One region of the Rhizobium sp. FG96 genome, then DNA from elsewhere that is predicted to be linked to it. Evidence: riboswitches for the same ligand, from Rfam matches in the RefSeq annotation. Region 1 holds a riboswitch; each other region holds the start of a gene.
What was found. A riboswitch is a leader RNA that binds a small molecule or an ion and turns the genes downstream of it on or off. The one in region 1 is predicted to bind thiamine pyrophosphate.

Region 1 (10,547 bases):
CGCTTGTCGGCGAAGAGCCGCATCTGCCCTACGAGCGCCCGCCGCTTTCCAAGCAGCATATGCTGGTGTCAGAGGGCGCATTGCCCCCCTTCATTGCCGATGGCGCTGCCTTTGCCGAACGGAGGATAACAGTTGTCACCGATGATGCGGCGGCTGAGATCGATCGCGACAGCGGGACGGTCCGTTTGGCGAGCGGCCACACGCTCGCCTATGACAAATTGCTGCTCGCAACCGGTGCCGCACCCCGGCGGCTGCCGGCTGCCGAAGGTCTGGAACATGTCTTCTATCTCCGCACCCATGACGAAGCGGCGCGTCTTTCCAGGCGACTGTCGCTAGGCAGCCATCTTGCCATTATCGGCGCCGGTTTCATCGGCCTCGAACTTGCGGCTTCGGCACGCAAGCGCGGCCTCGAGGTGACTGTCATCGAAGCGCTGCCGCGCATCCTGATGCGCGCCGTGCCGGAGGCAATTGCCGAAAAAGTCCAGGCGCTGCATGAGGCTAACGGTATCAGCATCCTTAGTGGATCCGGGATCGAGCGCCTTACAGGCAGTAGCGACGGCGTCAGCCTGACATTGACTAACGGGGCGGTGGTGAACGCCGATATGCTCGTCGTCGGTATCGGCGCCCAGCCGCGCGTCGAGCTCGCGGCGCAGGCAGGGCTCACGATCGAAAACGGCATTGCCGTCGATCAAAGTTTGCAGACCTCTGATCCTACGATCTTCGCTGCCGGCGACTGCTGCTCCTTTCCCTATGACGGGCGGCGCGTCCGGCTCGAAGCCTGGCGTAACGCGCAGGATCAGGGCGCCCATGCCGCGGCCAGCATGCTCGGCGACGCCGGGCCCTATGAAGCCGTGCCATGGTTCTGGTCGGATCAGTTCGACTGGACGCTGCAGATCGCGGGGCTTGCGGACAGGGCAGTGTCAGCAGTGCGCCGCGATATCGGCGACGACGCCTTCATCCTCTTCCATCTTGCCGAAAACGGCCGTCTCGTCTCGGCGAGCGGCTGGGGTCCGGGCAACAGGATCGCTAGGGACATCCGGCTCGCCGAGATGCTGATCGCCAAACATGCGGCACCAAATGCGAGCGAACTGACTTCGCCTGCAGTGAACTTGAAATCCCTGCTGCCACGCGGCTAGGGTTGGATCTGCGAAATTCTGGGAGGAAATTCAATGGCAGAGGTCAGGATCGGTATTATCGGCACAGGCGTGATGGGCAGCGACCATGCCGCAATCCTTGCCGAGGGTGTCGCCAATGCAAGGCTCGTCGCGGTGCAGGACTTCAGCCGCGAGCGGGCGATTTCCGTCGCCGGGCAGCTCGGCGTCCGCGTCATTGCCGAAGCCGATGCGCTGATTGGCGACCCCGAGATCGACGCCGTCATGGTCTGCTCGCCGGACGAGACGCATGCGGCGCTGGCGCTGAAGGCGATTGCTGCGGGCAAGCCGGTTCTCGTCGAAAAGCCGCTGGCTTCAAGCCTTCCGGAAGCCGAAGAGATCATCCGCGCCGAGGAGAAAGCCGGCCGCCGCCTGGTGCAGGTCGGCTTCATGCGCCGCTTCGACCCTGGTTATCGCGAGATGAAGCAGGCGCTGAACACGGGCGAGTTCGGCCGCGCCCTGTTTCTCCATTGCATCCATCGCAACGCGGTTGCGCCCGACTACCTGACCTCGGATCTCGTCATCGCAAATTCCGCCGGGCACGAATTCGACATCACCCGTTTCCTGCTCGACGAGGAAATCGTCTCGGCCTTCGTTGCCAGCCCTCCGGCGACGCGCAATGCGCCGAACCGCCAGCCGCAATTCATCTTGCTGCAGACCGCATCTGGCGTCGTCGTCGACATCGAGGTCTTCACGGATGCGCAATATGGCTACGATGTTCGCGCCGAGCTCGTCTGCGAGGACGGGACGGTGGCGCTCGATCCGTCGCCCCATACGTCTTTGCGCGTGAAAGGCAATGATGGCTTCCGCACGCCGGCTGACTGGCGCCCGCGCTTCCGCCAGGCCTATCGGGCGCAGCTTGAGGCGTGGACGGCTGGTATCCTGAGCGGAACGCCGACCGGGGCTAGCGCCTTTGATGGCTTCATGGCGATGCAGGTCACCAAGGCCTGCCTGCAGGCCTGGAAATCCGGCGAGCGGGTTGCCGTGGCTCAGCACGAAAAACCCGCGCTCTACCGCGTTTGATCTGCTGCTCCTTTAGAGCCGCGACCAGAGCGCCCTGATCTCGTCTTTCAGGAACAGGGCTTCCTGCCAGCGATCGGTGCTGTCTTCGCCATCGCGCCCGGTGATCGCATAGGGTTTCGGGCCGAGCTCGCAGGTGAAGGCCAGCACATCATCCGGCCCGGCACGTCCCTTCCAGCTGCGGAAGCCATAGTCCCACCAGGTCATGAAGAGATCGAGCCAGGGCTTGTGATGCGGGAAGGAGATCTCGATCTGCACCTGCTCGCGCGAGGCGACGCGGCCGTGGAAGGCCCAGGAACTGTCGAGAATGCGGTTGATCAGCGCGTGGTTCTCATCGGAAACAGGCCAGGCGAATTCGCGGCCGACTAGGAAATGCGAGAGATCGCCGAGCAGCTTCAGATCCGGCAGGCGGTCCATCAGGTCGAGGGTGAAGAAGAGATCGGTCGTCATCCGGTCGCGATGTGTCTCGATGAAGACGGGGATGCGCGCCTCTTCGGCCAGACGATGCCAGCCTTCGAGCAGCGGCAGGCAATCCTCGATCTGGCGCAACCGGACATCCGGCTGCAGGCAGAGATGGGCAACACCGAACTCCGCCGCATTCTCCAGCGCCGGCTTCAAGTCGTCGACGGTCTTCGGAAAACACTGTCCCTCCGCCTTCAGCCCATGCTCTTCCAACAGGTCGGCGAGGTTTTCCACATAGTCGCGATCGTACCAGTGGGCGCTGACGCCATCGAAGCCCGCCTCCGCGATCAGGCGGATATTTTCCTCCAGCGATCGCTCCGGTTTTCTCGCGCTTCGAAGCTCCATCGCCCAGAGCGACTGGAAGACATTGAGGGTCTGCATGGCTTACCTCCCGGGTCCTTTGGTTAGAGATTCTGCGCGCTGACGGTCATGAACCGCACGGGATCGGTGATGACCTCGGTGCGGATGATATCGAGCTTGCGCAGGATGAGATCGACGGAGCGGCGCGCCTGCACTTCGGGCGCCTGGTCGAGACAGATGTCGAGAAGACCGTTTTCGAGATAGCGCTTCTTCTTTTCGGTCAGTTCGTGGCCGACCCAGAAGATATCCCGCTGCTTGGCCCATTGTTGCAGGACGATCGCCACGCCCTCGTCACCGCCGCCGGCCGAATAGACGCCGATGATCTCGGGGTCGCGCCGGAGCGCCTCTCCCAACAACTCGGCGCATTGCAGGTCGTCGTCACGGCCCATCATCACCAGCGAGAGCGCGTGGCCTTCAGCCCCGCGCTCGGCCATATAGTCGGAAAACCCCTGGATGCGCTGGCGGTGGTTCGAATAGGCGCCGCTATGACAGATGGCAGCGAAATGACCGGGACGTGCCGCCAGCATGCCGGACATGTAGTAGGCGGCACTGCGGCCCGCCGCATAATTGTCGATGCCGAGATAGGGGACTTCCGCGTCGTCGCAGCGGGTGACGACCTGCGCGACCTCGACGCCTGAGGCGCGCACCTGACGCAGCGCCTCGATCACCTTCGGATGGTCCTGCGAACAGATGATTAGCCCGGAACGGCGAAAGCTAGGATTGGCGATGTGATGCGCCATGCCGATCGGATCGCTTTCCTTGATGAAGGTACGGTGCAGCATGACGGCGCGGTCGAGCGAGGCGGATATGCGCTCGAAAGCCTGGTTCAGCCGGGCAAAGAACGAGGTCTCCGGCCGCACAAGGATGACCTCGATGCGGATCGCGCCACGATGGGTCTCGGTCGAACGCTCGCCATAGCCGAGCTTCTTGGCGGCGCGGATGACCTTCTCGGCGGTCTTTTCGGTGACGCCGCCGCGGCCGTTGATGACCCGCTCGACGGTGGCGATCCCCAGTCGTGCCTCCCGGGCGACATCCTGCAGCGTCGTCTTTTTCATCAAAACCTCCCCCAAACTCGCCTGGACAGTCAAGCATTCCAGCCTCTCGGGCGAAATACCGCAATTGATCAAAACACATCAAAACAGCGATGGGAATTGGCCCTGCGGCTGCGGTAATTTTTGCCTCACGAGTTGGAGGATTTCAGATGGACGACACACTATACGGCAAACGCAACAAACGCGGCGACTGGGCGCCGTTCAAGCTCATCCAGTATCCGCCTGTGTTCATCTGGCCGGTCCAGCCGCTGCGTTTCCTGAAATGGCTGTTTGGCTATCCGGGCTATCTGATGCCCTGGAACGTCCTTTACGCGGTGATCGGCACCCTGCTCTGGCTCTACGCCACGCCGTCGCTGGAGACGGCAAAGACCTTCTCGATCGGCTGGATCGCCTATCTGCTCATCCGCAATGCGGCGATCGTGCTGGTCTTCTTCGGCGCCTTCCATCTGCGCCTCTACATGCAGAAGAAGCAGGGCACGAGCTTTAAGTTCAACGCCAAATGGCCCTCTGTCGGCAACGACGCCTTCCTTTTCGGCAACCAGACGGTCGACAATGTCATCTGGACCTTTGCCAGCGCGGTGCCGATCTGGACGGCATTCGAGGTGCTGACGCTCTGGGCTTTCGCCAACGGCATCATTCCCTATGTGTCCTTCGCCGAGCACCCGGTCTATTGCGCCGTCGTGATGTTCTTTATTCCGACCTTCCGCGACCTGCATTTCTATCTGGTGCATCGCCTCATCCACTGGCCGCCGCTGTATCATGCCGTCCACAAGCTGCATCATAACAACGTCAATCCCGGCCCCTGGTCCGGTCTTGCCATGCACCCGATCGAGCACCTCCTCTATTTCTCCGGTGTGCTGATCCACTGGATCGTGCCGTCCAATCCTGTCCATGCGATCTTCCACCTGGCGCATGCAGGCCTTGCCCCGGCACCGGGCCATGCCGGCTTCGACAAGATCGTCGTCGGCGAGGAGAGCGCCATTGATACGCACAGCTACGACCACTATCTCCATCACAAGTATTTCGAGTGCAATTACGCCGATGGCGTCATCCCGCTCGACAAGTGGTTCGGCACTTTCCACGACGGTTCGCCCGAGGCCCAGGAGCGCATGGACAAGCGCTTCATGGAGCAGGCAAGGCGCCGCGCCGAAAAGAAGGCGCGCGGCGAGCAGCAGGCAAGCTGACTGATTTCCCAAGCGAGCGACCGAGAAAGGCCCGGCTGCAGAGCCGGGCCCTTTGCTATGCGGATGCCCTGCAAATGAGGCGTTTTCATCAAATTATCGGCGGACCGCACGGCCTTCCCCGGCTAACGTTTTCCTGCGGCCGCCTGGCGCCGCCTTATCTCTGGGAGGAGAGAACATGCTGAAATTGCTGACCGCCAGCGCCGTTGCGCTGGTGCTTGCGTCGCAGGCGCACGCTGCCGACCGTATCGGTGTTTCGATGGGCACGCTGTCCAACAACTTTCAGACGCTCATCGTCAACGGCATGGAAGACTACGCCAAGTCGATCGGGGTAGAGTTGCAGATCGAAGACGCGACGACCGACGTCAACAAGCAGCTCGATCAGGTGAAGAATTTTGCGGCCGGCGGCGTCTCCGCCATCATCGTTGACCCCGTCGATTCCGATGGCACGCCCGCTCTCAGCAAGGTTGCCGAAGATGCCGGCATCCCGCTCATCTATGTCAATGTCCAGCCGACCGACCTCAACACGCTCGGCAAGCAGCAGGCCTTCGTCGGCTCCAACGAAACTGAATCCGGCACGTTGCAGACCAAGGAAGTCTGTCGCATGCTCGGCGGCAAGGGCAATGTCGTCATCATGATCGGCGACCTCACCAGCCAGGCGGCGCGCCAGCGCACGCAGGACGTTCACGATGTCGTCAAGACGCCTGAATGCAGCGGCATCAAGGTCGCCCAGGAGCAGGTCGGCAACTGGAGCCGCGTCAACGGCGCCGATCTGGTTTCCAACTGGCTGACATCGGGCGTCGAATTCGATGCCATCATCGCCAATAATGACGAAATGGCGCTCGGCGCGATTTCGGCGCTGAAGGCCGCCGGCGCCTCGACCGACAAGATCATCGTCTCAGGCATCGACGCGACGCCCGAGGCGCTGCAGGCGATGAAGACAGGCGATCTCAAGGTCACCGTGTTTCAGGATGCCAAGGGCCAGGGCAAGGGATCGATCGATGCCGCGATGAAGGCGATCAAGGGCGAGAAGCTCGACCGAGAGGTCTGGATCCCCTTCCAGCTCGTCACCCAGAAGAACATGGCGGATTTCGAACACCTGAACTAAGGCGCCGCCTGCCTCACGGGCGGCGTCAGGACGGCCACGATGCGCTCAGGCCATCGTGGCCATTCGCATGTCAGGCGGCGGGCAGGGGCTCGCTGATGACGACGAAATTGGCGCAGCTATGCTCGACATTGGCAATGCGGATGCGCAATTCGCGCCGCGAGGTCAGCAGAAACAGGAAGACCTTCTTGGCCCGCTGCGCTCTGCGCAGCACTTCCTCGCCGCCGAAAAGCAGGCCATCGCGCTCTCCGAGCTCGAAGGCGACATGCTCACTATAGTTCTCGTCCGTGATGGTGATTGTTCCGAGACCCGACAGCATGTGAGCATTCCTCATGATGGGAATGACTTTTGTCGAAGTCCTAAATTAGTGCAACACGGTGTTCCGGTTTTCCACGAGATGTTGGAAAGCGTACCGGCGATCATAGAAAAGGGCACGCTGAATGAAGGCGTGTCCTTACATTGGGGAGATGGGTGGCGCCTAGAACTTGACGCCGACGCCGATCATGATGGTGTTCTGGTTCAGGTCGAAATCGCCGCCAGCCGCGCCGAAATTGCCGCTGCCGTAATCGGTGTAGCGATATTCGCCGCGGGCAAAGATATTCTGGGTGAAGGCGTAATCGATGCCGGCGCCGATGGTCCAGCCGTTCAGCGTATCCGATTCGTCTGGCCCGACATCCGGATTGGCCTCGGCGCGGGCGATTGCCCAGCCGGCCGTGCCGTAGATCAGCGCATTGTCGAAGGCATAGCCGACGCGGGCGCGAACCGAGCCCTGCCAGGTCGTCTCGACCGAGCCAAAGGCTACATCCTCTTTGTTCCAGTTGTGCAGGACGTCACCTTCGACACCGACAACCCAGTTGTTGTCGAACTGATAGTTATAGCCGCCGAAGACGCCGAGAATGCCGCCATTGGCATCGACATCCGACGTACCGGAAGGATCGAAGGTGTTCCAGCTATAGCCACCCTCGGCGCCGATATAGGGGCCGGACCAGGTGAAGACAGGTGTTATCGCTTCGGGCTCGACAGGGGCGGGCGGCGGCGTCAGGTCCGCGGCCTGAGCGGAAATGCCGGCAAGTGAGGCAGCCAGCGCGGTGAGAATAACGAATTTCATATTCGGTCTCCCTAATGCTTAGGGGTCAAGTAGGGTGCCTGATCCAAAAGTCTCTAATTAATTTTGTAGCTGAGACCCCGGAATACAAGACCGGCGAAGGCCTGCGACAGATGCGCCATTGACTTCAGGCCGGGAAAACGACAGGTTCCGCCCATTCCGAGGGGAGCATCTGACGATGCTGAGATGGCGGTGAGCCGGACCCTTGAACCTGATCCGGGTCATGCCGGCGTAGGAACGGAACAAGATGCCGGCGGCATCTCCCCTTCTTCTTCGCTTTGCCTGGATCTCCAATTCTGTCTGGAGATCGCTTCGCCATGTCTGTCTTTCCGTTCCCGCATCCGGCCCGCGCGAAGGCCTAGCGATGCGTCCGCTCAACGCCCTCGGCGGCGTGGCCCTGCTGATCGCTCTCTGGCAGGCGGTCATCTGGATCTTCGCGCCCGCGCATTTCATTCTGCCGTCGCCTGCCGACGTCGTCGCCGTCTTCGGCAGGCAGCCGCTCTTCCTGCTTGAGCAGAGCCTGACGACGGCGCTCGAAATCGTCCTCGGCCTGCTCTGCGGCGCCATATCGGGCGCGGCCGTCGCCTTCGCGCTCGCCGCCTTTCCGGCGGCCGCCACGCTCGTCTGGCCGATGGTACTGATCCTGCAGGCTTTCCCGGTCTTCGTGCTGGCGCCGATCCTGGTTATCTGGCTGGGTTTCGGCATTGCCTCGAAGATCGCCATGGCGACGATCATCATCTTCTTTCCCGTGGCCTCCGCCTTTGCCGACGGGCTGCGCCGCACCGAGCGGGATATTCTCGATGCGGTATCGCTGACAGAGGCCAGCCATTGGCAGACGCTGATGCGGATCCGCCTGCCGCTCGCCCTGCCGTCCCTCGTCTCCGGCCTCAGGATCGCTGCACCCCTCGCGCCACTCGGCGCCGTGATCGGCGAATGGGTCGGCGCGTCCTCCGGCCTCGGCTTCGTCATGGTCCAGGCCAATGCCCGCATGCAGACGGACATGGTCTTTGCCGCCATGGCCGTGCTCGCCGCCATGACCGTCATCTGCCGCGTCGCCGTCGACAGGCTCACCTCCGGCTGGACCCCATGGGCCACCACGAACTGACTTCTTCTTCCCGCAAAATCATGGAGCAAACATGCTGCGTCTGATATCCGCCACTCTCCTTGCGATCGCGACCCTCGCGTCGCCCTCCTTCGCCAACGACAAGCTGACCGTCATGCTCGAATGGTTCGTCAATCCGGACCATGCGCCGATGGTGATCGCTCAAGAGAAGGGCCTGTTCGCCGCCGCCGGTCTCGACGTCACCCTCATTCCGCCCGCCGATCCCTCCGCGGTGCCGCGTCTCATCGCTGCCAAGCAGGCCGATATCGGCATCCACTACCAGCCCAATCTCTATCTCGATCATGAAGCCGGATTGCCGATCGTCCGCATCGGCACGCTGGTCGAAACGCCGCTGAATACGGTGACCGTGCTGGCCGACGGGCCGATCAAGAGCCTCGCCGATCTGAAGGGCAAGAAGGTCGGTTTCTCCGTCACCGGTTTCGAGGATGCGATGCTGAAGCGGATGCTCGCAAATGCCGGTCTCAAGAAGGACGATGTCGAGCTCGTCAACGTCAACTTCTCGCTCTCGCCGTCGCTGATCGCGGGCAAGGTCGATGCGACCGTCGGCGGCTTCCGCAATTTCGAGCTGACGCAGATGAAGCTCGAGGGTCACGAGGGCAAGGCCTTCTATCCGGAAGAAAACGGCGTGCCGCCCTATGACGAACTGATCTTCATTGCCCATCGTGATTCGGCCGCCGATTCGCGTCTGCCGCGCTTCCTCGGTGCGATCGAGCAGGCCTCCGTCTTCATCACCAACCACCCCGATGACGCCTGGCAGATGTTCATCAAGGCCTATCCCGATCTCAATGACGAGCTGAACCGCAAGGCTTTTTTCGACACGCTGCCGCGCTTCGCCAAGCGCCCCGCCGCTCTCGATACCAGCCGCTACGAGCGTTTCGGCGCCTTCATGCAACAGATGGGACTGGTCAAGACGGCACCCAAGGTCGAGGACCTCGCCGTCGAGATAAAGTAGCCTGTGGCGCGTCTGCCACGGCCCTTTGCAAAGCCCCCGGCCGTTAACCGAATGTACCGGCCGGGAGCCCCGCGTTAACTATTTGTTAACCACGAAGCAGCTACACCGAAGCAATCAAAAATTAACCAAGATTGCTAATGTGTTAACCGACGCACGCTCCATCCGTATCAAAGGCCGTTCGTTCCTGGCGGTCGTTTTGACGCCCGATCTGCCCTTCGAGGAGTGGCTGGTTCGGCTCGACGATCTGGCCTCGCGCTCGGCAGGATTCTTCCTGGGGCGTCCCGTGGTTCTCGACGTTTCGGATCTGCAGGCGGACCGGGCGCTGCTGAAATCGATGATTGCGGCTCTCGCCGAGCGCAATGTTCGGATCATGGGGATCGAAGGCGCGCGTCCCTCGCAGCTTGACGCGACGATGCCTCCGGGCATGACGGGTGGGCGCCCGGCGCCGGATGTCGAGGTGACGGAAACGGCGCCTGCGCCTGTGAAGGGCGCTACACCGAAGGCTGAAGAGCCGGTGCAGGTCGTGGCGCCGCAGGTGATCACCCGCGCACCGCTCTCCTCGATGGTCCTGCACGAGCCGGTGCGCTCCGGCCAGTCGATCATCTTCCCGGAAGGCGATGTGACGATCATCGGTTCGGTCGCCTCGGGCGCCGAAGTCATCGCCGGCGGTTCCATTCATATTTACGGCGCGCTGCGCGGCCGGGCGCTTGCGGGCTCCGTCGGCAATGCATCGGCGCGCATATTCTGCCGCAAGCTCGAAGCCGAGCTTCTGGCGATCGACGGCATTTACAAGACCGCGGACGATCTGCCCGCGGACCTGCGCGGCCACTCCGCGCAGCTTTGGCTCGAAAACGACGCGATCATGGCATCGCGGCTCATTTAACAGACGAATTGGTTCAGGAGCAGGAGAGGGGATATGGGTAAGGTCATAGTTGTTACCTCGGGTAAGGGTGGCGTTGGCAAGACGACCTCCACCGCGGCACTCGGCGCAGCACTCGCGCAGCGCAACGAGAAGGTCGTCGTCGTCGATTTCGAC
Region 2 (10,547 bases), on a different contig from region 1:
CCCGGCAGGCCGGCCGACTACTGGGAATGGATGGAATTCGATGTGCGCGCTGCCCTCGAGGATCTGACGCAGCATCCTGTTTTCATCGAAAACGAAACCAACGCTGCCGCATTGGCCGAGCTCGATTACGGGCTCGGCGCCGAGAGCCGCAGCTTCCTCTATATCGCCGTCAACGCCTGCCCCGGCGGCGGTCTCGTTCTCGACGGTAACGGCCATCGCGGTGCGATGGGCCTCAGCGGTGAAATCGGCTGGGTGCCGATCGCCGACGGCAAGGACGAAAGCACACAGAAGGTTCGCCTGCTCGGCGAGATCTTCTCGCTCTTCTGCCTTTATCAGTTCCTCGCCGAACATGGGATCAAGGTCAGCGTGCCCCAGGATCTCCTGACGCTCGATGCCCGCGGCAAGCGGCTGGTCTCGCAGTGGCTTAAGGAGATGAGCGCGCATCTTGCCGTCGCCGTCCGCCATGTCGGCATGATCGTCGATCCCGATGCCATCCTGGTCGGCGGGCGGCTGCCGATCCGCATGATCGACGAGCTGTTGCGCTATGTGCATGAGCATCTGGACGCCAGCGACGGCGCCCTGCCCTCGATCCACCGCGCCTCGCTCGGCGAGGATGCCTCGGCGATCGGGGCGGCCGCGATGCCGATGGCCGCCGCGCTGATGCTGGCGTCATCGGATGAGGTTCAACGTACCCGTTCACCGCTGAAATACATGGATCGCCTGAACAATTAGCACGGCCGCTGCGGCGGCGCATGGGAGGATTTTGATGAGGATCGGTTTCTATACGTCGACGTTCAACGACCGGCCGCTTGAAGAAGTGGTGGATTTCGCAGCTTCCGCTGGTTTCGATGCCATCGAGATCGATGTCGGCGGGCACATCAAGACCCCTGACAGGGTGAAGGCCGCCGTCTCGCTTGCCCGCGAGCGCAACCTCTTCGTCTCCTCGATCACCTATTTCGGCAACCAGCTCGACGCCGATAATGTCAAGCGCAAGGATCTGCGCTCGCGCACCGCGGAATTCGCGCAGGCGATCGGCGAAACCGGCGTGCCGGTTTTCGTCATCTTCCCCGGCCGCAATGACGATGCCAGCGACGAGGCCAACTACGACGATTTCGCGGCTTACATGAACGGCCTGATCGCCGAGACCGCTTCCAGCGGCCTCACCTTTGCAATCGAGAATTGGCCTGGGCCGAAAGACAATTTCGTCGGCACAACGCCGAAAGGTTACGAGGAGCTGTTCAAGCGCATTCCCGACCGGCGTTTCGGGCTCGAATTCGACCCCTCGCATTTTCTGCGGACGGGTATCGATCCCTATCTGGCGCTGGATGCCGTCAAGGATCGCATCGCCATCCTGCATGCCAAGGACACGGCGGTCGATGCGACCGCGCTGCAGGCCGTCGGTTATCACGGCAAGGGCTGGTGGCAGTACAAGCTGCCGGGTCTTGGCTTGCTCGACTGGTCGAGGTTCCTGAAGCAGGCGCGCAGCTACGGCTTCGACGGCACGATTTCCATCGAGCATGAGGACGCCGCCTATGGCTGGCCGGGTAAGGACCTGGAGGCCCGCAAGGAGGGCGAACGCGTCGGCCTCGGTTATCTCAGAACCGTCTTGGACAAGCTTTGATCGCAGCCTGGGGAGGACGATAATGGCTCATGTTTCAGTCAATAATGCTCGCAAGGACTACGGCGCGTTCAAGGCTATCAAGGGCGTCTCGGTCGATATCCGTGACGGCGAATTCGTCGTCCTCGTCGGCCCGTCCGGCTGCGGAAAATCGACGCTGCTCAGAATGATCGCCGGGCTCGAAGGCATCACGTCAGGCGAAATCCAGATCGGCAAGCATGTCGTCAACGAACTGGCGCCGAAGGACCGGGACATCGCCATGGTGTTTCAGAACTACGCGCTCTACCCGCATATGACCGTTGCCAAGAACATGGGCTTTTCGCTGCGGCTGAAGCGCATGCCGCGGGCGGAGATCGACAAGCGGGTCGGCAATGCCGCAAAGATCCTCGGCCTCGAAAGCCTGCTCGAACGCTATCCGAAGCAGCTTTCGGGCGGCCAGCGCCAGCGCGTTGCCATGGGCCGGGCGATCGTGCGCGATCCCGCCGTCTTCCTGTTCGACGAGCCGCTTTCCAATCTCGACGCCAAGCTACGCGTGCAGATGCGCTCCGAGATCAAGGAGCTGCATCAGCGGCTGCAGACGACGACCATCTACGTCACTCATGACCAGATCGAAGCGATGACCATGGCCGACAAGATCGTCGTCATGAGGGATGGGCGCATCGAGCAGTCGGGCTCGCCGCTCGACCTCTATGACCGGCCGAACAATCTCTTCGTCGCCGGCTTCATCGGCTCGCCCGCGATGAACTTCATCAAGGGCAGCATGACGGATACGGGCTTCCGCACCGAGGATGGCATCACCCTGCCGAGCGACCGTCGCCCCGCCGACGCGGTGACCTACGGGATCCGCCCGGAGCATTTGCAACTCGACCCCAATGGCATCGAGATCACCACCGTCGTCGTCGAGCCCACCGGATCGGAAACACTGGTGATTGCGCGGCTCGGCGCGCAGACGATCAGCTGCGTCTTCCGCGAGCGGATCAGGGCTGCACCCGGCGATGTCCTGAAGGTGGCGCCCATTCACGATGCCGTACATCTCTTCGGCGCCGATGAGCAGCGCATCGTCAGCGGGGAAGCCCGGCTCAACTGATAGGGCGTGACAAGCCGCCGATAATTTGCGATGACCGTGGTGTTGAGAGACAGGGGCGTTCGCCGAAAGGCGGGCTGAGAAGTACCCTTCGAACCTGAACCAGATAATGCTGGCGGAGGGAGTCGCTCGAGGCCCTTCGCTTCCATGTGCCTGGCCTCCCGCGTCTTGCCCCGCCCCAAAAGGGACGCAAGATGACGACTTCCAGATCACCCGGGCAATTGCTGACCGCGCTGCGCGCCGCGCCGCCGCTCGTTCAATGCATTACCAACTATGTCGCGATGAATATCGCCGCCAATGTCGTGCTGGCCGCGGGCGCCTCGCCCGCCATGGTCCATGCCGAAGAGGAAGCCGGTGAATTCGCCGCATTCTCCGGTGCACTGACCATCAATATCGGCACGCTCTCGCCCGCCTGGGTCAGCGGCATGAAACAGGCGGCGAAGGCTGCCGCGCGCAACGGCAAGCCATGGGTTCTCGACCCCGTGGCGCATTACGCCACCGGCTTCCGCCGCGAAAGCGTCGCGGCACTTCTCGACCTCAACCCGGCGATCATCCGCGGCAATGCATCCGAAATCATCGCGCTGGCCGGCAGCGAAAGCCGTGGCCAGGGCGTCGACAGCCGCGATCCCGTCGAGCAGGCGGAAGGTGCTGCCCGCAGCATCGCGGCGCAATATGGCGCCGTTGTCGCGGTCACCGGCCCGGTCGACTTCGTTACCGACGGCACCCGCGCCGTTCGCATTTCCGGCGGTTCGCCGCTGATGCCGCAGATCACCGCGCTCGGCTGCTCGCTGACCTGCCTGACCGGCGCCTTCGCCGCGGTCGCCTCTGACGAGACCTTCGATGCGACGGTCGCCGCTCTCGCAATGTTTGCCGTCGCCGGCGAACAGGCGGCACAGGAAGCCAAGGGGCCCGGATCCTTCTCCTGGCGCTTCCTCGATGCGCTTGCCGCGCTCGATGGTCCGGCACTCGACGCCGCAGCAAGGATCAGCCAGGCGTGAAGAGCTTCGACCTCTCCCTTTATCTCGTCCTCGACCCGGAGCTCTGCGCCGGGTACGGGCTTGTCGAGACCGCCCGCGCAGCCGTCGCCGGTGGGGCGACCATCGTGCAGCTGCGCGACAAGACGGCGACTACCCGGCAGATGATCGAGACGGGCCGGGCACTGCAGCGGGTCCTGTCAGGAAGCGGAGCACTGCTTGTTGTCAACGACGATGTGGAAGCGGCAATCGCGCTCAACGCCGATGGGCTGCATATCGGCCAGGAGGACCTCGGCGCCGCCGAGGCCCGCCACCGCATCGGCCCTGATATGATCCTCGGCCTTTCGGTCGAGACGCATGCGCTTGCCGCAGCCGTCGATCCCGCCATCGTCGACTATGCGGGGATCGGCCCCGTTTTCGCGACGGCGACCAAGCCGGATCACAAGCAACCGATCGGCATCGCAGGTCTGGCGGAGCTGGTTCGTGTCTGCCCGGTTCGCTCGGTGGCAATCGGCGGCCTGAAGGCGGAACATGTGGAGCCAGTGCTCGCAACGGGCACGGAAGGGCTTGCGGTCGTCTCGGCGATCTGTGGCCAGCCGGATCCGCAAGCGGCGACGGCTGCAATCGCCGAACGCATCAGAAAGGCAGGACAATGATCCGCAACGTTCTCTCGATCGCCGGCTCCGACCCATCGGGCGGCGCCGGCATCCAGGCCGACCTCAAGGCATTCTCCGCCCGCGGCACCTATGGCATGGCTGTGCTCACCGCCTTGACTGCGCAGAACACCACCGGCGTCTCGGCTGTGCAGACCGTCTCGCCGGATTTCGTCGCCGAGCAGATCCGCATGGTCTTTGCCGATGTCCGCGTCGATGCCGTCAAGATCGGCATGATAGCCAATGCCGGGATCGCCGAGGCAATTGCCGATGCGCTGCATCCGCATCGCGGCATCCCGCTGGTGCTCGACCCGGTGATGATCGCCAAGGGCGGCGCCGCCCTCCTCGATATCGCCGCGATCGGCGCGCTCACCGACCGTCTTCTGCCGCTGGCAACGATGCTGACCCCGAACCTGCCCGAGGCGGCAGCGCTGCTCGGCGAGGACCACGCCCAAGACCGCGATGCCATGCAGCAGCAGGCGCGCAAACTGCTGGATCGCGGACCGCGCATGGTACTGTTGAAAGGCGGCCATCTCGGCGGCACTGACAGCCCCGATGTGCTGGCAAGCGCCGGCCATATCACCTGGTTCGAGGCGCCAAGGCTTCCGACAAAGAACACGCACGGCACCGGCTGCACGCTGTCGAGCGCCTTGGCCGCCGAGCTTGCAAAGGGCAAAACGCCGGAAGCAGCCGTCGCGATCGCCAAGCAATATCTCGCCGATGCCGTTGCGGCTGCAGAAACGCTCACCGTCGGTTCCGGCCATGGCCCGGTCCAGCATTTCCACGCGCTCTGGGACAAGGCCGATCTCTAAGATTCAGACCTTCGGCTTCCTTGTCTGCGGATAGATCGTCTCGCCTTTCGCCAGCATCTCGACGAAGGTGGCGATCTTCCGCTCGCGGCCCGCGGGCGTCTTCATATTGTGCACGCGGAAGGCGAGCGCGAAGCGGTTTTGCGCGCTGAGCGCCGCAAGCATCGCTTGCGCCTTGGGATCGGCATCGATCGCCGCCTGCAGATCGTCGGGGATCTTCAGGTCCTTGCCGCTGCCATAGGCCCGGTCCCATCGGCCATCCAATTTCGCGGCCTCGACCTCGCGAAGGCCATGCTCGGTCATCCGGCCCTCCGCGACCAGGCGGGCGACATTGTTGACGTTGATCTGGCTCCAGATGCTCTTCCTGCCGCGCGGCGTGTAGCGCTGGAGATAGCTCTTTTCGTCCAGGCTCTTCTTGACCGCATCGATCCAGCCCCAGCAAAGCACCGCGTCGATCGCCTCGACAGGCGTGATCGACGGCAAGCCGGATGCGACCTTGAAGATACGGATCCAGACCTCGCTTTCACGGTCGTGATGCGCGGCCAGCCAGTCGCAGAAATCCTGCTTCGTCTTGAATTCGCGAACCTTCTCCGGATCGACCTTTATCGGTGCCAACCGTCTGCTCTCCCATGATGCCGTGCCGCGGCCATCGTAGCGGCCGCGGCACAAACGGCAACATCAGGATTTGACCGCGCCCGCCGTCAGGCCGGCGATGATGTGTCTCTGGGCCAGGAAGAAAACGATGACGGTCGGCATGATCGTCAGGGTGATGAAGGCGAGTACCAGCTGCCATTCGGTGCCGAATTCGCCGCGATAGACCATGATGCCGAGCGGCCAGGGATATTTCGATTCCGAATTCAGCATGATCAGCGGCAGGATATAGCTGTTCCAGCTGCCGACGAAGGAGATGATGCTGACGGTGGCGATGATCGGCCGCGACAGTGGCAGCGAGATGTACCAGAAGAAGCGCATGTAGCCGCAGCCATCGACGAAAGCCGCCTGGAACAATTCTTCCGGAAGGTTGCGAAAATAGTTTCTAAAAAGAAGGATGCTCATGCCGAGCCCGAAGGCGACCTGCGGCAGCACCACGCCCCAATAGGTATCCAGCAGTCCTAGATCGCGGATGCGGATGAAGAGCGGCAGGATGGCGGTCGCCGCCGGAAACATCAGCCCGAGCAGGAAGTAGTTCAAGAGGAAGGACGAGCCGAAGAAGCGCACATGCGCAAAGGTGAAGGCCGCCATCGACGAGACGATCAGCGTCAGCGACACAGTCAGCACGGCGATGACCAGCGAATTGAAAATCTGCAGCCAGTAGCGCTCGCCGAACAGGATATCGGTATAGTTCGACCATTGCCACGTGGCGGGCAGTCCGAAGGGATTGACGCGCAGGTCGCCGAGCGTCTTGAAGCCGCCGAGCGCCGTCGTCAGCAGCGGGATCAGCACCAGGGCGGCGATGAGCGTCAGCGAGACGTAGAGATAGACCTTCGTCGTCGCGGGCATGCGAATGGTGTCGGTCGTATCAGTCATTGCGCATGAATATCCTTTTGTAGCCGAAGGCGAGCGTGACGCAGATGATGAACAGCACGACGCCGACGGCGCTGCCGAGACCGACCTGCATGCGCATGACGCCGTAGGTGTAGAGGAAGGTCACCATCGTCTGCGTCGAGTTCGAGGGACCGCCGCCGGTGAGCGGCATGATCATGTCGAAGAGCTGCAGGGAGCCGATGACGGCAAAGAAGATCGAAAGCCTGAGCGTCGAGCCAAGCAGCGGCAAGGTGATATAGCGGAACTTCTGCCAGCCGGAGGCGCCGTCGATATCGGCAGCTTCCAGCACGTTCTTATCCACCGATTGCAGACCGGCGATGAACAGCATCATGTGGAAACCGAAATACTTCCAGACGACGACGCCGAGCACCGCATAGATCGCCACGTCCTTGTCGGCGAGCACATAGGGATTGGCCATGCCGAAGAAGCCGGCGATCGCCGCGAACAGCCCGTAGTCGCCGTCATAGACGAAGCGCCAGATCAGGCCGGCGGCGACATCGGCAAGAACATAGGGCAGGAAGAAGATCAGCCGGTAGGTGACGACGCCGGGGATGCGATGCGCCAGCATCGTCGACAGCCAGATCGCCAGCGGCACCTGGATGGCGATGGAAACGACGATGATCAGGCCGTTGTTGATCAGCGCCTGGCTGAAGGCGGCATTGCGGAACAGCACCTGGAAATTCTTGAGCGCGATATACTCGGTCGGCGTGCCGTAGCCGTTCCACTTGTAAAGGCTGTACCAGGCAGCCTCGCCCATCGGCATGATGACGAAGAGCGTGAAGAGGATCAGCGCCGGCGGCAGGAAAAGCAGGAGCACGGCCCAGCGGTCGTGGGCGATCGAACTGCGGTTCTTTCGGGCGGCCTTGCTAGGCGGCGCGGTCCGAACGCCTGATGAAACGGAAATCTCAGCCATATGTCCTGCCTTCGCATGCGCGTGTCATATCCCGGCGCCGCGCGGCGCCGGGAGTGCTTGCTGGGAGGCTTATTGCTCGAGTTCGAAAGCGTCCTGGATCTGCTGGGCGCCGTCCTTCGAGCTCATCTGGCCCGAGACGATCTCGACCGAGACGTCATTGACGACGCGGCCGACAGCGGCGCCAAGATCCTGATCGAAGAAGTTCTGGTGCCAGGTGGATCCAGCCAGCTGCTTGGCGGATTCAGCGAGTAGCGGGTTGACGACCCCATCATCGGCGCCGACAGCGACCGGCAGCAACATGGCGTTCTTTGCCATCTCGCGTTCGTTGTCGGCGTTGGTCAGGTAAGCGAGGAAGTCGAGCGCTTCCTTGGATGCCTTCTTGGTGACCGCCCAGCCGTTCAGGCCGCCGAGCGTATCGGTTGCCTTGCCGGCACCGCCTTCGACGGTCGGGAAGGCGAAGCGGCCGATATTGTCGGGGGCGAGACCCTTGCCGTCACCGGCATTCTTGCGCTGGTTGGCTTCGGTATTTTCAAAGCCCAGGATCATCGCGGCCTTGCCGTCGCCGAAGACGCCGAGCGCCTGCGGCCAGGTCACGCCGAGATAGCCGGGCTGGAAAGGCTCCAGCTTGCCAAGCTCGGCCAGATCGTCGCCGGCTTTGATGATGGCGGGATCCAGGAAGCCTTCGCCCTCGCCCTTCTTGGCGGCATCGAAGACCTTCTGGCCGCCCTCGCGCATGACGAGGTAGCTCCAGTAGAAATGGATCGGCCATTTCTCACCGCCGCCACCGGCGATCGGCACGACACCGGCATCCTTCAGCTTCTTCACGGCATCGAGGAAGTTCGCCCAGCTCTTGATATCCTCGGCCTTCACGCCTGCCTTGGCGAAAAGCTCCTTGTTGTAGAAGAAGCTGACCAGACCGACCTTGTAGGGAACCGCCCAGACCTTGCCGTCAAAGGTCATGCCGTTGACGGAGGCCGGGGTGAACTGGTTGCGCAGCTTGCCACCGTCAGCGTCAAGCGCGGGGCTAACCTCCTGCAGCGCGCCGGTCTCCGACTGCTGCTTCAGGACGCCGCCGCCCCAGGTGTAGAAGAAATCGGGCACGTCGTCCGACTGCAGAAGCGTCGGCAGCTTGGCCTTGAAGGCCTCGTTTTCCAGGAACTGCATCTGGATATCGACATCGGGATGCAGCTCTTCGTATTTCTTGACGATCTCTTCCCACTTCGCCACGAATTTCGGATCGAGCTCCAGATGCAGCCATTTGACGACCGTTTTGGCCGAGGCGGCACCGGCGCCGAGCATCAGCAAGACCCCTGCGGCGGCGGCCAGAAATGCAATGCGCTTGCCGCGAAGGGCCAGGCCCTTGTGCATATACGTCATGATTTTCCTCCCAGGGGAACTGTCCTCACCAATTTTTCCCCAATGCGGAATAATTCAATGGAGCTTGGCCCGATTGTCAACCCGACTACCTGATTTTTTGCCGATCGCGCTTGACAGTGGGCGGGATGTGCCTGTTATTTAATTCGTACCCCGACGAAATTACGTGGCTGTTTCGGCCAGAGATGCGATTGCCCGGCTAGTTTTTCATGAAGACCGCAGATCCCGAATTGATGCGTGCAATCAATCGCTTGAATGTGCTGGACACGATCCGGCGCCACGGGCCGATTTCGCGCGTTGAGATCAGCGAGCGCACCGAACTGTCGACGACAACAGTCTCGGCGATCACCGCATCGCTGCTCGACGACGGCCTGATCCTGCCACGTCACGAAGGCGATATCCGCAACGAGGCGGCGCGCGGCAGGCCACGCGTCATGCTGGAACTGAACCCGGATGCCGCCCGCGTCGTCGGCGCCAAGATCGCCGCCAACCGGATGATCTTCGTCGTCACCGACTTTCGCGGCGACGTGCTCTCGAAGCTGACGCTGCCGATCCGCATCGACCGCCAGCCGATCGCCGTAATCGCCGATCTCGTCGAGGATGGCGTGCGCCGTTGTGTCGTCGATGCTGGATTGTCGCTCGAGGATGTCGATACGGTCTGCCTCGGCCTGCCCGGGGTCATAGAGCACCGCACCGGCCATGTGCGCAGCAGCCCGATCTTCCGCGATGTAAACGTGGATTTCGCAGCCGAGATGACGGCGCGGCTTGGCACGTCGACGATCGTCGAGAGCGACGCGCATGCGATCACGCTTGCCCATCACTGGTTCGGCAAGGCCCGCGATCTCGAAGACATGGTATTGATTTCGCTCGAACAAACGCTCGGGCTCGGAGTGCTGCACGGCAACCAGCTGTTCCGTGGTGCCGGTGGCCTCAGCCACAATCTCGGCGACCTCGTGCTCGGCATGGGACCGCAGGGAACGGTCCGGCTCTCGACGCAGGCGGGCGAGAGCGCCATCCTCGGAGACCAGCAGGCGGATGGCCGGTTTGCCGAAGCGATCCGTCTCGGCCGCGGCATGACGCATGCGCAGGCGCTGATCAAGGCCGAGGACAATACGCTGATCGCCTCGGCGATCCGCGCCGGTGAGGCCGTGGGTTTGACGATCGCCAATATCGTTACGCTGTTCGCGCCCCCGCGCGTCATTCTCGTCGGCTCCAGCCTGGCGCTCGGCGAGCCCTTCCTGAACAGCCTGCGCGACGCTTATGCGGTGGCGATCCCGCCGTCGCTGAAGGGTGTCACCGAGCTCGTCTTCGACGATTCCAGCGACGATTTCTGGGCGCAGGGTGCTGCCGCCGTCGCGCTCTACGAACTCTATGAATCGCCCTGGAGCACCACGGGGCCGGCGCTCTAGGGCGCTGACAACAGAATATCCATCGGGAGGAAAGCATGGACACGGTCGGTATCGGCATCATCGGATGCGGCAATATTTCGGGCGCCTATCTGAAGGCGATGGCGTCCTTCCCGATCCTTGAGATCAGGGGCGTGGCCGACCTCAACCGCGAACTCGCCGACGCCAAGG
Region 3 (10,547 bases), on a different contig from region 1:
GATCTTCGCCTTGCGGGCGGCATGCCGCGCGGCCTCGCGGGTTTCGGCGATGACGGCGAAGATCGGCTGGCCGTGGAACTCGACCTTGGTTTCGGCAAGCAGCGGCTCGTCATGGCTGCCGTTCGAGGAGACGTCGTTGATGCCGGGCACGTCCTTGCCGGTGAAGACGAGGATGACGCCGGGATGACGGCGGACTTCGGAGAGATCCATGCTGAGGATATCGGCGTGCGCCCGCTCCGAGGTGCCGAGAGCGCCGTGCAACAGGCCCGCGGGTTCGGGAATATCGTCGATATAATCGGCGCTTCCGGTGACATGCTTATGCGCTGAATCATGTTTCAGCGCGCCGTGCATCGGGCCGGAGATCATCGCTTTCGGGTTTTCGAAGGTGGATTTATCCATGATGGGACTCCGCCGCACAGGTCGGTGCGCGTGGCCCCCTCATCCGCCCTTCGGGCACCTTCTCCCCGCTGGGGAGAAGGGGGAACGAGACGGCGCCGCACATCCCTTCTCCCCTCGGGGAGAAGGTGCCCGAAGAGCGGATGAGGGGGCTATTTGCGCAGATGCTCACGATGTTCATCACGCCACCCCCTCGAACCGCTTGAGCTCCACCGGCGTCCCCACCGTCTCCAGATAAAACCGCGTCAGCAGGTTCCGCGCCGTCAGCTGGCGATACTCCGCCGTAGCGCGCCAATCGGAGAGCGGCTGGAAGTCCGCGTCGAAGGTGCCGCGGGCGGCGTCGATGGTGGCTTCGGTCCAGGGCTTGCCGAGCAGGTCGGATTCGACGGTGCGGGCGCGCTTGGGGATGCCGGCCATGCCGCCGAAGGCGATGCGGATGTCGTGGACGTCGCCGTTGTCGTCGAGCGTCAGGTAGAAGGCGCCGAGAACGGCGGTGATGTCCTCGTCGCGGCGCTTGGTGATCTTGTAGACGGCGAAATGCGTGCCCTCGGCCGGATAGGGCACGAAGACGCTCTCGACGAATTCGCCGGCTTTGCGGTCCTGCCTGCCATAGGCGATGAAATAGTCTTCGAGCCGCAGCATGCGGGTGCCGGCGGCAGAGCGCAGCTTGACGGTGGCGCCAAGCGCGATCAGCGGCGGCGGGCTGTCGCCGATCGGCGAGCCATTGGCGATATTGCCACCGATCGTTCCCATGTTGCGAACCTGCTCGCCGCCGATACGGTTGATCAGGCCGGCAAGGGCGGGCACCTTCCTGGCAAGGACTTCGAAGGCCTTGGTGTAGGTGACGCCGGCGCCGAAGGTCACGCCGCCCTCGGTTACCTTGATCGCCTGCAGTTCGCTCAGGTGATTGATGAAGACGACGGGGGTGAGTGCGCGCATCTGCTTCGTCACCCAGAGGCCGACATCGGTGGAACCTGCGACGATGGTTGCCGTGGGTTCTTCGGCAAGAATGCGGGCCAGTCCCTCGACGGAGCCAGGGATGACCAGCTTGCCGGCGTCGGAGGCGATGGTGATCGTCTCGCGCGGCTGCAGCGCCCAGAGGCGGGCGACGATATCGGAGCGGGTCTTTTCGAGGGGATCGAAGAGCGTGCTCGGCCGAGCCCTGGCGATGGCTTCCGCCGCCTTGACGATCGGCTCGTAGCCCGTGCACCGACAGAGATTGCCCTGCAGCGCCTTTTCGATCTGCGGTCGGCCGGGCTTTTCGCTGGACAGCCAGAGGCCATAGAGGGACATGACGAAACCCGGCGTGCAGAAGCCGCATTGCGAGCCGTGGAAATCGACCATCGCCTGCTGCACCGGATGCAGCGTGCCATCCTTGGCGGCCAGATGCTCGACGGTCACGACATGGGTGCCGTTCAGCGAGCCCATGAAGCGGATGCAGGCATTGACGGATTCATAGGCGAGCTTGCCGTCCACGAGGCGGCCGATCAGCACCGTGCAGGCGCCGCAATCGCCTTCGGCGCATCCTTCCTTCGTGCCGGTCAGCCGGCGCCTCAAACGCAGAAAATCGAGAAGCGTTTCGGTCGGCCGGACATCTCTGAGCGTGATGTCCTCGCCATTGAGGATGAAGCGGATGGCGTCGTTCATGATGTTCCTTATTCTTGTTTTTCTAAATGGTTATGCCGCAGTCCAGCCCCCGTCAATCGAGATATGCGTGCCGGTGACCTGCCGGGCATCGTCACTTGCGAGGTAGAGCGCCAGCGCGCCGATTTCCTCGGCCTTGACGAATTCGTGCGTCGGCTGCGCCTTCAGGATCACCTCGGTCTTCACCTGCTCCTCGGTCATGCCGCGGGCCTTGGCCGTATCCGGGATCTGCTTTTCGACCAGCGGCGTCAGCACGTAGCCGGGGCAGATGGCGTTGACGGTCACGCCCGACTCAGCGAGCTCGAGTGCCGCCGTTTTCGTCAGTCCTAATATACCATGTTTCGCCGCCACGTAGGCGGATTTGAACGGCGAGGCGACGAGGCCGTGGGCAGAGGCGATATTGATGATCCGGCCATGCTTCTTCGCCTTCATGTGCGGAATGGCCGATCGCATCGTATGGAAGGAGCTCGAGAGATTGATGGCGATGATCTGGTCCCACTTGTCGACGGGGAAGTCCTCGATCTTCTCGACATGCTGGATACCGGCATTGTTGACGAGGACGTCGACCGTTCCGAAGGTTTTCGCTGCAGTCTCGATCAGGTCGGCGATCTCGGCGGGCTTGGTCATGTCGGCCGGATGGTAGAGGGCGCGGCCCTCTGAAAGTGATTCAAGCCGCTCGGTGATCGCCTTGATTTCTTCGGCTTTTCCGAAGCCGTTGATGACGACGTTGTCGCCCTTGCCGGCAAAGGCGGTGGCGATCGCCAGGCCGATGCCGCTGGTGGAGCCGGTGACGACGACGGTTCTTTTCATAAGCGCTTCTCCTTGGTCCGGGTTGGACCAAGGTTATGCGCAAAGCCTTGCGGCTGACAATCGCCGAATGGCGTTCTCAGCTTCCGGCGAGAAGCGTCGTGGTGAAGGCGGCGGCAAAATCCGGGCGCGCGGTCAGCACCTTGCCATCGGCATCCTTCAAAATGCCGGCGTCGAACAGGTAATCGCCGATCGCTTTCATCTTTGCCGGGTCGATGGCACCGGCCTTGCCGGGGGCGGTGCGCAGATAGCCGTCGGAGGCTAGCGTTTTCAGCGATGCCTTGACGAGGTCCGGATTGGTGAGCGCGCCGTCCGTTCCCTTGATCAGGATATCGGCTGCTTCATCCGGATGATCGGCGGCGAATTCATAGCCGCGTCGCGTCGCCTGCATGAAGGCGCGGGCGAGATTGGGCTTTTCCGAGAGATAGGCGCTGCTGGTGCCGAGGAGCGCGGTGTGTTCATCCGGCACGCCGTAATCGGCATAGACGAAGGCGCGCTGGGCCTTCTTCTCGAGCTCGGCCTGAACGCCTTCCCAGGTATAGACTTCGAGCGTGAAATCGACAGCGCCATTGTCGAGCGCCTGATAGGCGGAAGTGCCGAGCGTCACGGTCTCGAACTCGCCCTTGCCGCCGGCGTTCCTGATCATCGAGCCGAGCAGGGCATTTTCCCAGGCGCTGCCGAAGCCGCCATAGGTCTTGCCGTCGAGATCCTTCGGCGTCTTGATGTCGGTGCGGTCCCCCTTGAAGACGACGCGGCCGGTCTCCTTCTGGACGATCGCGAAAGTGCCGACGAGATCGGCACCGGCGGCGCGCTGGGTCATCAGGCCGATCGAGCCGAGCACGCCGAAATCGGCGACGCGGCTGGCGACGAGGGTTGCGGCAGAGGTGTCGGTATAGGGGAGAATGTCGACCTCGATGCCGGCGTCGCGGTAGAAATTCTTCTCCCGGGCGACGTAGAGGCCGATGTGATTGGTGTTCGGCGTCCAGTCGAGGGCGACCGAGACCTTGGGGCTTGCGGCGCGGACGGCAAGCGGTGCGGCGGTCAAGGCGAGAATGCCTGCAAGCGCCGTGCGGCGGGTGATGATCGGCATGGTCATGGTTCGGCTTCTCCTTCGAAGAGCGTTGTGAGAATGCGGTTTTCGATTGCGATGATCTCGGCCTGATGCTTTCCCGGTTCCGTTCGCGGCCGGGGCAGGCGGACGTCGATTTCGAGGGCGACGCGGGCAGGGCGGGGCGAGAAGACGTAGATGCGGTCGGAGAGCAGCACGGCCTCGCGCACGTCATGGGTGATCAGGACTACCGAGAGGCCACGGCGGGCAGAGAGCGCCTCGAGGAAACGCTGCATCTTCAGCCGCGTCAGCGCATCGAGGGCGCCGAAGGGTTCGTCGAGCAGCAGGATGGGGCGCTGCTGCACCACCGTGCGCAGCAGGGCGGCGCGCTGGCGCATGCCGCCGGAGAGTTCATGCGGCCAGCTGTTCTCGAAGCCGGCGAGGCCGAATTCCGCGAGCAGCGGCTCGATCTGGCGCCGGGCCTCGCGGCGGGGCATGCCAGATATCTCCAGGCCGAGTGCGGCATTGTCGATCAGCCGCCGCCAAGGCATCAGCGCATCGCGCTGCGGCATGAAGGCGAAGGGGCGTTCGGCGGCGTCGAGCGGCTGGCCGTTCATGCGGATGCTGCCGGCGGATGCGGTGGCGCAGCCTGTCAACAGCCGGAAGAGTGTCGATTTGCCGGCGCCGGAGGGGCCGAGGACGGATATGAATTCGCCCTGCTTCAGGTGCAGCGAGATGCCGGCGAGCACATCGATATTGCCGAGGCGGCAGCTGAGGTTTTCGATATCGAGGAGGGGCGCGCTGCTCATTCCAGGTCCTCCCCGTTTGCCCGGTGCCAGGGCATGGCGAGGCGCTCGGCGAGGACCGCGAGTGAGAACAGCAAGAGCGTCAGCAGAGCGCTGCCGAGGACGGCGGCAAGCACGAGATCGGCGCGGAAATTGTTCTTGGCGTTGAGGATATAGATACCGAGCCCGCGGGCGGCCCCTGCATATTCCGCGAAGATGGCGCCGACGACGGCATAGGTGATCGATATCCTGAGACCGGCGAAGAAATAGGGCAGCGATGACGGCAGGCGGGCGGCGAGGAAGCGTTTCCACCGAGAGGCGCCCATGGTGGTCAGCAGTTCCTCGATCTCCGGCTCTGTCGCCTCATAGCCGCGTGTGAGGGCCACAAGCATCGGAAAGAAGGTGACGAGGGCGACCAGCAGGATTTTCGGCAGCAGGCCGAAGCCGAACCAGAGGACGATCAAGGGCGCGATGGCGACGAGCGGCAGCGTCTGGCTGATGACGAAAACAGGCATCAGCGCCGAGCGCAGGCGCGGCACGAAATCGATCAGCACCGAAAACACGAAAGCGATGAGAAGGGAGGCGGCGAAACCCGCCAGGGTCGCCTGCAATGTCGGCCAGCTATTCGCCAGCAGCGCGGCACGTTCGGCAAAGGCCTGTGCGAGAACGCGCGAGGGTGCGGGCAGCGTCGCGGGCGGGAGGCCGGCGATGCGCACATAGCTTTCCCAGGCGGCGAGCACAGCGCCGACGGACAGGATGGCGGGAATGAAACGGGCGGCAAGGCCCGGCAACCGGACAGATCTCGGCATCGGCAGGATCCTGACGTGACGCTGAGATCAGACGGCGGAGGGGCTGTTGGCCGATACGGTGAGATCGATCGTGACATGGCCGTTCGGCGGCCCGAAGCGGACGAAGGCTTCGTGGATCGTCGCGAAGACGGCACCGGCATCGCCCTTGACGCGGGTGCAGAAATTCTTCGAACGGTCGAAGACGCCCGAGTTCTTCAGGAAGTCGATGCAGCCGTAGATCTCTTCCATGTGATCGCCGGTGCCCATGACATAGAGCGAGAACTGCGCGGCTGCATGGCGGCCGGTGACCGGGGCGGAAGCGACCGCTTCGAGAGCCGACGCCTTGCGCTCGGCAAGCGGCAGGACCGGGCCCGTCAGGGCTTCGGTGTGGCACATGGGATCATCGGGCTCGCCGGGGCAGCCGCGGGAGATGGTGGCGCGCAGCACCGCGTGGATGCCGTCTGCCGAGCCCGCGACATAGAGATCGCGCATGGCGGCGAAGACGATATCGGGCGTGCCGACGATCAGCGTCGAGATGTCGTCGGTCTCGATCCTGAGCTTTTCGCGATAGGGATCAAGTGCCGGAAGGGCAGACAGGATGACGTCGACGAAACGGTCGGTCATCGGGTAAAGGGAAATTTGTGCGCCAGAAAACATCGCTCGCCTCGCTCCGCTGGTATTATCCAGATCAGCTAAAGAGTTTGAGGCCATGCCAGCCGCATCTCAGCCCCGGCTATACGGAGCACCCCTGTCGTTGGCGCCTTTTAAACATGCGCCGCGCGGCTTGTAAAGCGGCGATCTGACGAGGGGCAAAATTGCGCTCGGCTTTCTTTTTCCTTTCGTTTCTGCCTCTTAAATGATCTATCTGAAAGCATCAGAGCTTCATGGGAGGGGGCAGGGATGAGCGGATATGTTCTGGCGATCGATCAGGGCACGACATCGACGCGGGCGATCGTGTTCGATGGCGAGATGAAGATCGCAGGCGTGGGCCAGAAGGAGTTCACGCAGATCTATCCGCGCTCGGGATGGGTGGAGCATGACCCTGAGGAAATCTGGGATTCCGTCGTTTCGACGATCCAGATGGCGCTGCGCGAAGCGAAGGTGAAGGCGACTGACATTGCCGCATTGGGGATCACCAACCAGCGCGAGACCGTCGTCGTCTGGGAGCGGGAAACCGGCAAGCCGATCCAGAATGCCATCGTCTGGCAGGACCGGCGCACGGCGAGCTATTGCGAAAACCTGAAGCGCCAGGACCTCGAGAAGATCTTCACCAGGAAGACCGGCCTGATCCTCGATCCTTATTTCTCGGGCACCAAGCTCTCCTGGATGCTCGCCAATGTGAAGGGTGCGCGCGCCCGCGCCGCCAAGGGCGAACTCTGCTTCGGCACGATCGACACGTTCCTGATCTGGCGGCTGACCGGCGGCAAGAGTTTCGCCACCGACGCGACCAATGCCTCGCGCACGCTGATGTATAACATCGCCGAGAACGAATGGGACAAGGACCTGCTGGAGATCCTGCGCGTTCCCGCCGCCATGCTGCCGGAGGTGAAGGACTGCTCTGCCGATTTCGGCATCGTCGAGAAGTCGATCCTCGGCGCCGAGATCCCGATCCTCGGAGTTGCCGGCGACCAGCAGGCGGCAACGATAGGCCAGGCCTGCTTCGAGCCTGGCATGCTGAAATCCACCTATGGCACCGGCTGCTTCGCGCTTTTGAATACCGGCTCCGACATGGTGCGTTCGAAGAACCGGCTGTTGACGACGATCGCCTACCGGCTGGACGGCGAGACGACCTATGCCTTGGAGGGATCGATCTTCATCGCCGGAGCGGCCGTCCAGTGGCTGCGCGACGGTCTCGGCATCATCGACACGGCCGGCGAGACCGGCAAGCTCGCCGAGAATGCCGATCCCTCGCAGGAGGTCTATCTGGTGCCGGCGTTCACCGGTCTCGGCGCGCCGCATTGGGATCCGAAGGCGCGCGGGGCAATCTTCGGCCTGACACGCAACAGCGGCCCGGCGGAATTCGCCCGCGCTGCGCTGGAAGCCGTCTGCTACCAGACCCGCGATCTGCTCGATGCGATGCAGAAGGACTGGAAGAACGGCAGCGACGACACGGTGCTGCGCGTCGATGGCGGCATGGTCGCCTCCGACTGGACGATGCAGCGGCTCTCCGACCTGCTCGACGCGCCCGTCGACCGGCCGGTGATCCTGGAGACGACGGCGCTCGGAGCTGCCTGGCTCGCCGGCAGCCGGGCCGGCGTCTGGCCGGACCGCAAGACCTTCTCTGCGAAGTGGAAGCGCAACCGTCGCTTCGAACCAGACATGGACGAGAAGACCCGTTCCGCCAAACTCAAGGGGTGGAAGAATGCGGTGAAGCGGACGCTGAGCGATGCCTGATCAGGCCGCCGCCACCGCCCTTTCGCGCCTAGCCGGCGGGCTGTAGAGCCAGCTTGCGCCGGAGCGGTCGGCGGTTGCCTTGATTGCCAGCGACAGCGTGATGGCGGTGACGCAGATCAGGGGTGCGGCGAGATAGCCGATCGATGGTGAGGGCTCGACCAGGGTGGCGATCAGGCCGGCTATGCCGGCGACGATCATCACATGGGTGACGTAGACCGGCAGCGTGTTGCGGCCGAAATAGGAAAAGACGTCGCGCAGGGCCTTCAGCCGCGACATCAGCACGGCCATGCCGCACAGCCATGACAGACCTGCGATCGACGACGCAGAGGCCCAGAGGCCGGGCTCGATCGGCTGCAGGCGGCTGCGCAGCGCCAGCAGCAGGATGAAAGCGGTAAAGCCACCGGCCGCGAAGGGGAGAGGGCGCTCGGTCAGCGTTTCGGCGATCAGCCTGCCATACCAGCAGCCGAAGGCGAAGAAGACGAAATACTGCAGCACATTGCGGTGGGTGAAGAGATCGATCGGCAGATAGCCGCCGAAGGTGAGGATCGAGAGAATGGTGCCGACGGCGATGACCGGGATGCGCGGCGCCGAGGAGAGCAGCTTGGTGACGGTCATGAAGATTGCCAGCGCCCAGATGAACCAGATGCCGGTATTCGGCGCCCACCACATTTCAATGAGCTGATAGGGATCCGACCCCTCCGAGGGCACGAGGCCGTTGGTGTGGACATAGCGGAAATAAAGCCAGCGCGCCGTGCTCCAGACGCCGAAGAGCCAGACGAAGGTCCAGATCTTCTTCCTGACGAAATCCGGCCATGTGGCCCGCATCGCCGAAGCGGCGAGGAAACCCGATACCGAGAAGAACAGCGGCATGCGGATCGGCGCCATGATGTTGCTGATCTTGGTGTAGAGTGCCGGGGCCATCTCGTGGAAGTTCAGGTAGAGCAGGGTGTGGTAGACGACCACGAGGATGATCGAGAGGCCCTTGGCGATATCCAGCCATTCGATGCGGGTCTTCTGCTGGTGCATGGTTTCCCCTTCCGATTGTGCGCTGCGGCAGGAACAAACCGTCCAATTGCGTCAGAAACGTGGGCGCGACGTCATTCTTCCATGCGTGCGCGAATGCCGCAGGCGCGTCCCTTGCTTCTGCTGTACTGATCGGTACAATGCATTCCTATTGGTACAGGAGATATGACAATGACTGCACTTATCCCCCCATTCACACTGGAAACCGCCACCCAGAAGGTCCGCCTTGCCGAGGACGGCTGGAACAGCCGCAACCCGGAAAAGGTGTCGCTCGCATATACGCCCGACAGCGCCTGGAGAAACCGCGCCGAGTTCGTCAACGGCCGGCCGGAGATCGTTGCCTTCCTGAGCCGCAAGTGGGCCAAGGAGCTGGATTACCGGCTGATCAAGGAGCTCTGGGCGTTCCGCGAAAACCGCATCGCCGTGCGCTATGCCTATGAATGGCACGACGACAGCGGCAACTGGTTCCGCTCCTATGGCAACGAGAACTGGGAATATGATGCCGATGGCTTGATGCAGCGCCGTTTCGCCTGCATCAACGACATGCCGATCAAGGAATCGGACCGCAAGTTCCACTGGCCGCTCGGCCGCCGTCCGGATGACCATCCGGGGCTGTCAGAGCTCGGCCTCTAAGGACGCAAGGCTCTGAAAACCGTCTACGAACGCCGCGATGTCGTGCCCCTGCTTGCCGAGATCTTCCGGGAACTCGGCTATGAGGGCGCGACGCTCAGCCGGATCACCGAACGCACCGGGATCGGTAAGGGCAGCCTCTATCACTTCTTCCCCGGCGGGAAGGAGGAGATGGCGGCTGCCGTACTCCAGGAGGTCGATCGCTGGTTCGAGGATTTCATCTACGAGCCGCTGCGCAGCGACGAGCCCTCGGTGGCGATCGAGGCGATGTGGCGGGGCGTCGACGATTACTTCCGCTCCGGCGGGCGCATCTGCCTCGTCGGTGCTTTCGCGCTCGATGGGACGCGGGAGCGTTTCAGCGAGGCGATCAACGGCTATTTCCGGCGGTGGGTGGATGCGCTCGTCGGCGCTCTCGTGCGCAGCGGGGTAGAGCAGGGTACTGCACAGCAGGAGGCGGAGGCCGCGGTTCTCGGTATCCAGGGCGCGCTGGTTCTGTCGCGCGCCCTCGACGATCATGATGTCTTCCGCCGGGCGATTGCCGGGATGAAGACGAGGCTTTCGGCTACTTCTTGAGCCAGGGGCTCTTCGTGCTCCAGAAGATGACGCTGGCGCCGAGATAGTCGTTGGCGAAAGCGGTGAATTCTTCCTTGGTGAAGGGCTTCTTGGTCTGCGGGTTCTTGTAGGTCAGCGTCGGCTCCTGCACGGCCATGCCGACATAGGCGAGCTTGCCCTTGTACTGGTTGAAGAACGGATAGGAGTTCTTCATCTGCGCCTTGCGGTTCGGCACGATATCGGGGCCGCCGAGGCCGATATTGTTCTTCGCGGCGAAATCGAACAGACGGCTCATGTATTTGTGGTCGTTTTCCCATTCGCAGGGCCAGAAGTTGACATACTGGACGACCATCGACTTTGAGAACGCCTTGCGCGCGAAGCCGAGGTTCTCCATCTCGCCGGCGAAATAGGCATCGCAGGAGAAGTCCTTCGGCTCGTTCTTCGGGTCGAGATCGATCGAGGTCTCCGGCAGGTTGATGC

Region 2: linked by a shared signal. The riboswitch ahead of thiM (hydroxyethylthiazole kinase) and the one ahead of ACODR6_RS06170 (ABC transporter permease) in region 1 are both predicted to bind thiamine pyrophosphate.
Region 3: linked by a shared signal. The riboswitch ahead of ACODR6_RS16200 (YkoF family thiamine/hydroxymethylpyrimidine-binding protein) and the one ahead of ACODR6_RS06170 (ABC transporter permease) in region 1 are both predicted to bind thiamine pyrophosphate.

Annotation. Positions count from the first base shown of each region.
Region 1 is NZ_JBMDIL010000002.1:603,863-614,409, forward strand. It holds gene ACODR6_RS06130 (NAD(P)/FAD-dependent oxidoreductase) at 1-1,136, shown strand, start outside; gene ACODR6_RS06135 (Gfo/Idh/MocA family oxidoreductase) at 1,170-2,174, shown strand; gene ACODR6_RS06140 (sugar phosphate isomerase/epimerase family protein) at 2,187-3,014, opposite strand; gene ACODR6_RS06145 (LacI family DNA-binding transcriptional regulator) at 3,038-4,048, opposite strand; gene ACODR6_RS06150 (sterol desaturase family protein) at 4,195-5,229, shown strand; gene ACODR6_RS06155 (sugar ABC transporter substrate-binding protein) at 5,405-6,334, shown strand; gene ACODR6_RS06160 (hypothetical protein) at 6,405-6,650, opposite strand; gene ACODR6_RS06165 (outer membrane protein) at 6,810-7,439, opposite strand; TPP riboswitch at 7,589-7,691, shown strand; gene ACODR6_RS06170 (ABC transporter permease) at 7,801-8,541, shown strand; gene ACODR6_RS06175 (ABC transporter substrate-binding protein) at 8,573-9,511, shown strand; gene minC (septum site-determining protein MinC) at 9,642-10,394, shown strand; gene minD (septum site-determining protein MinD) at 10,428-10,547, shown strand, end outside.
Region 2 is NZ_JBMDIL010000010.1:172,260-182,806, reverse strand. It holds gene ACODR6_RS20635 (ROK family transcriptional regulator) at 1-732, shown strand, start outside; gene ACODR6_RS20630 (sugar phosphate isomerase/epimerase family protein) at 767-1,621, shown strand; gene ACODR6_RS20625 (ABC transporter ATP-binding protein) at 1,644-2,705, shown strand; TPP riboswitch at 2,747-2,843, shown strand; gene thiM (hydroxyethylthiazole kinase) at 2,897-3,700, shown strand; gene thiE (thiamine phosphate synthase) at 3,697-4,332, shown strand; gene thiD (bifunctional hydroxymethylpyrimidine kinase/phosphomethylpyrimidine kinase) at 4,329-5,141, shown strand; gene ACODR6_RS20605 (YdeI/OmpD-associated family protein) at 5,145-5,753, opposite strand; gene ACODR6_RS20600 (carbohydrate ABC transporter permease) at 5,817-6,665, opposite strand; gene ACODR6_RS20595 (carbohydrate ABC transporter permease) at 6,658-7,596, opposite strand; gene ACODR6_RS20590 (ABC transporter substrate-binding protein) at 7,666-8,973, opposite strand; gene ACODR6_RS20585 (ROK family protein) at 9,180-10,379, shown strand; gene ACODR6_RS20580 (Gfo/Idh/MocA family protein) at 10,415-10,547, shown strand, end outside.
Region 3 is NZ_JBMDIL010000007.1:223,831-234,377, reverse strand. It holds gene xdhB (xanthine dehydrogenase molybdopterin binding subunit) at 1-399, opposite strand, end outside; gene xdhA (xanthine dehydrogenase small subunit) at 577-2,043, opposite strand; gene ACODR6_RS16220 (3-hydroxybutyrate dehydrogenase) at 2,074-2,850, opposite strand; gene ACODR6_RS16215 (ABC transporter substrate-binding protein) at 2,927-3,937, opposite strand; gene ACODR6_RS16210 (ABC transporter ATP-binding protein) at 3,940-4,704, opposite strand; gene ACODR6_RS16205 (ABC transporter permease) at 4,701-5,489, opposite strand; gene ACODR6_RS16200 (YkoF family thiamine/hydroxymethylpyrimidine-binding protein) at 5,517-6,125, opposite strand; TPP riboswitch at 6,117-6,228, opposite strand; gene glpK (glycerol kinase GlpK) at 6,369-7,862, shown strand; gene ACODR6_RS16190 (acyltransferase family protein) at 7,863-8,888, opposite strand; gene ACODR6_RS16185 (nuclear transport factor 2 family protein) at 9,057-9,518, shown strand; gene ACODR6_RS16180 (TetR/AcrR family transcriptional regulator) at 9,531-10,088, shown strand; gene ACODR6_RS16175 (hypothetical protein) at 10,078-10,547, opposite strand, start outside.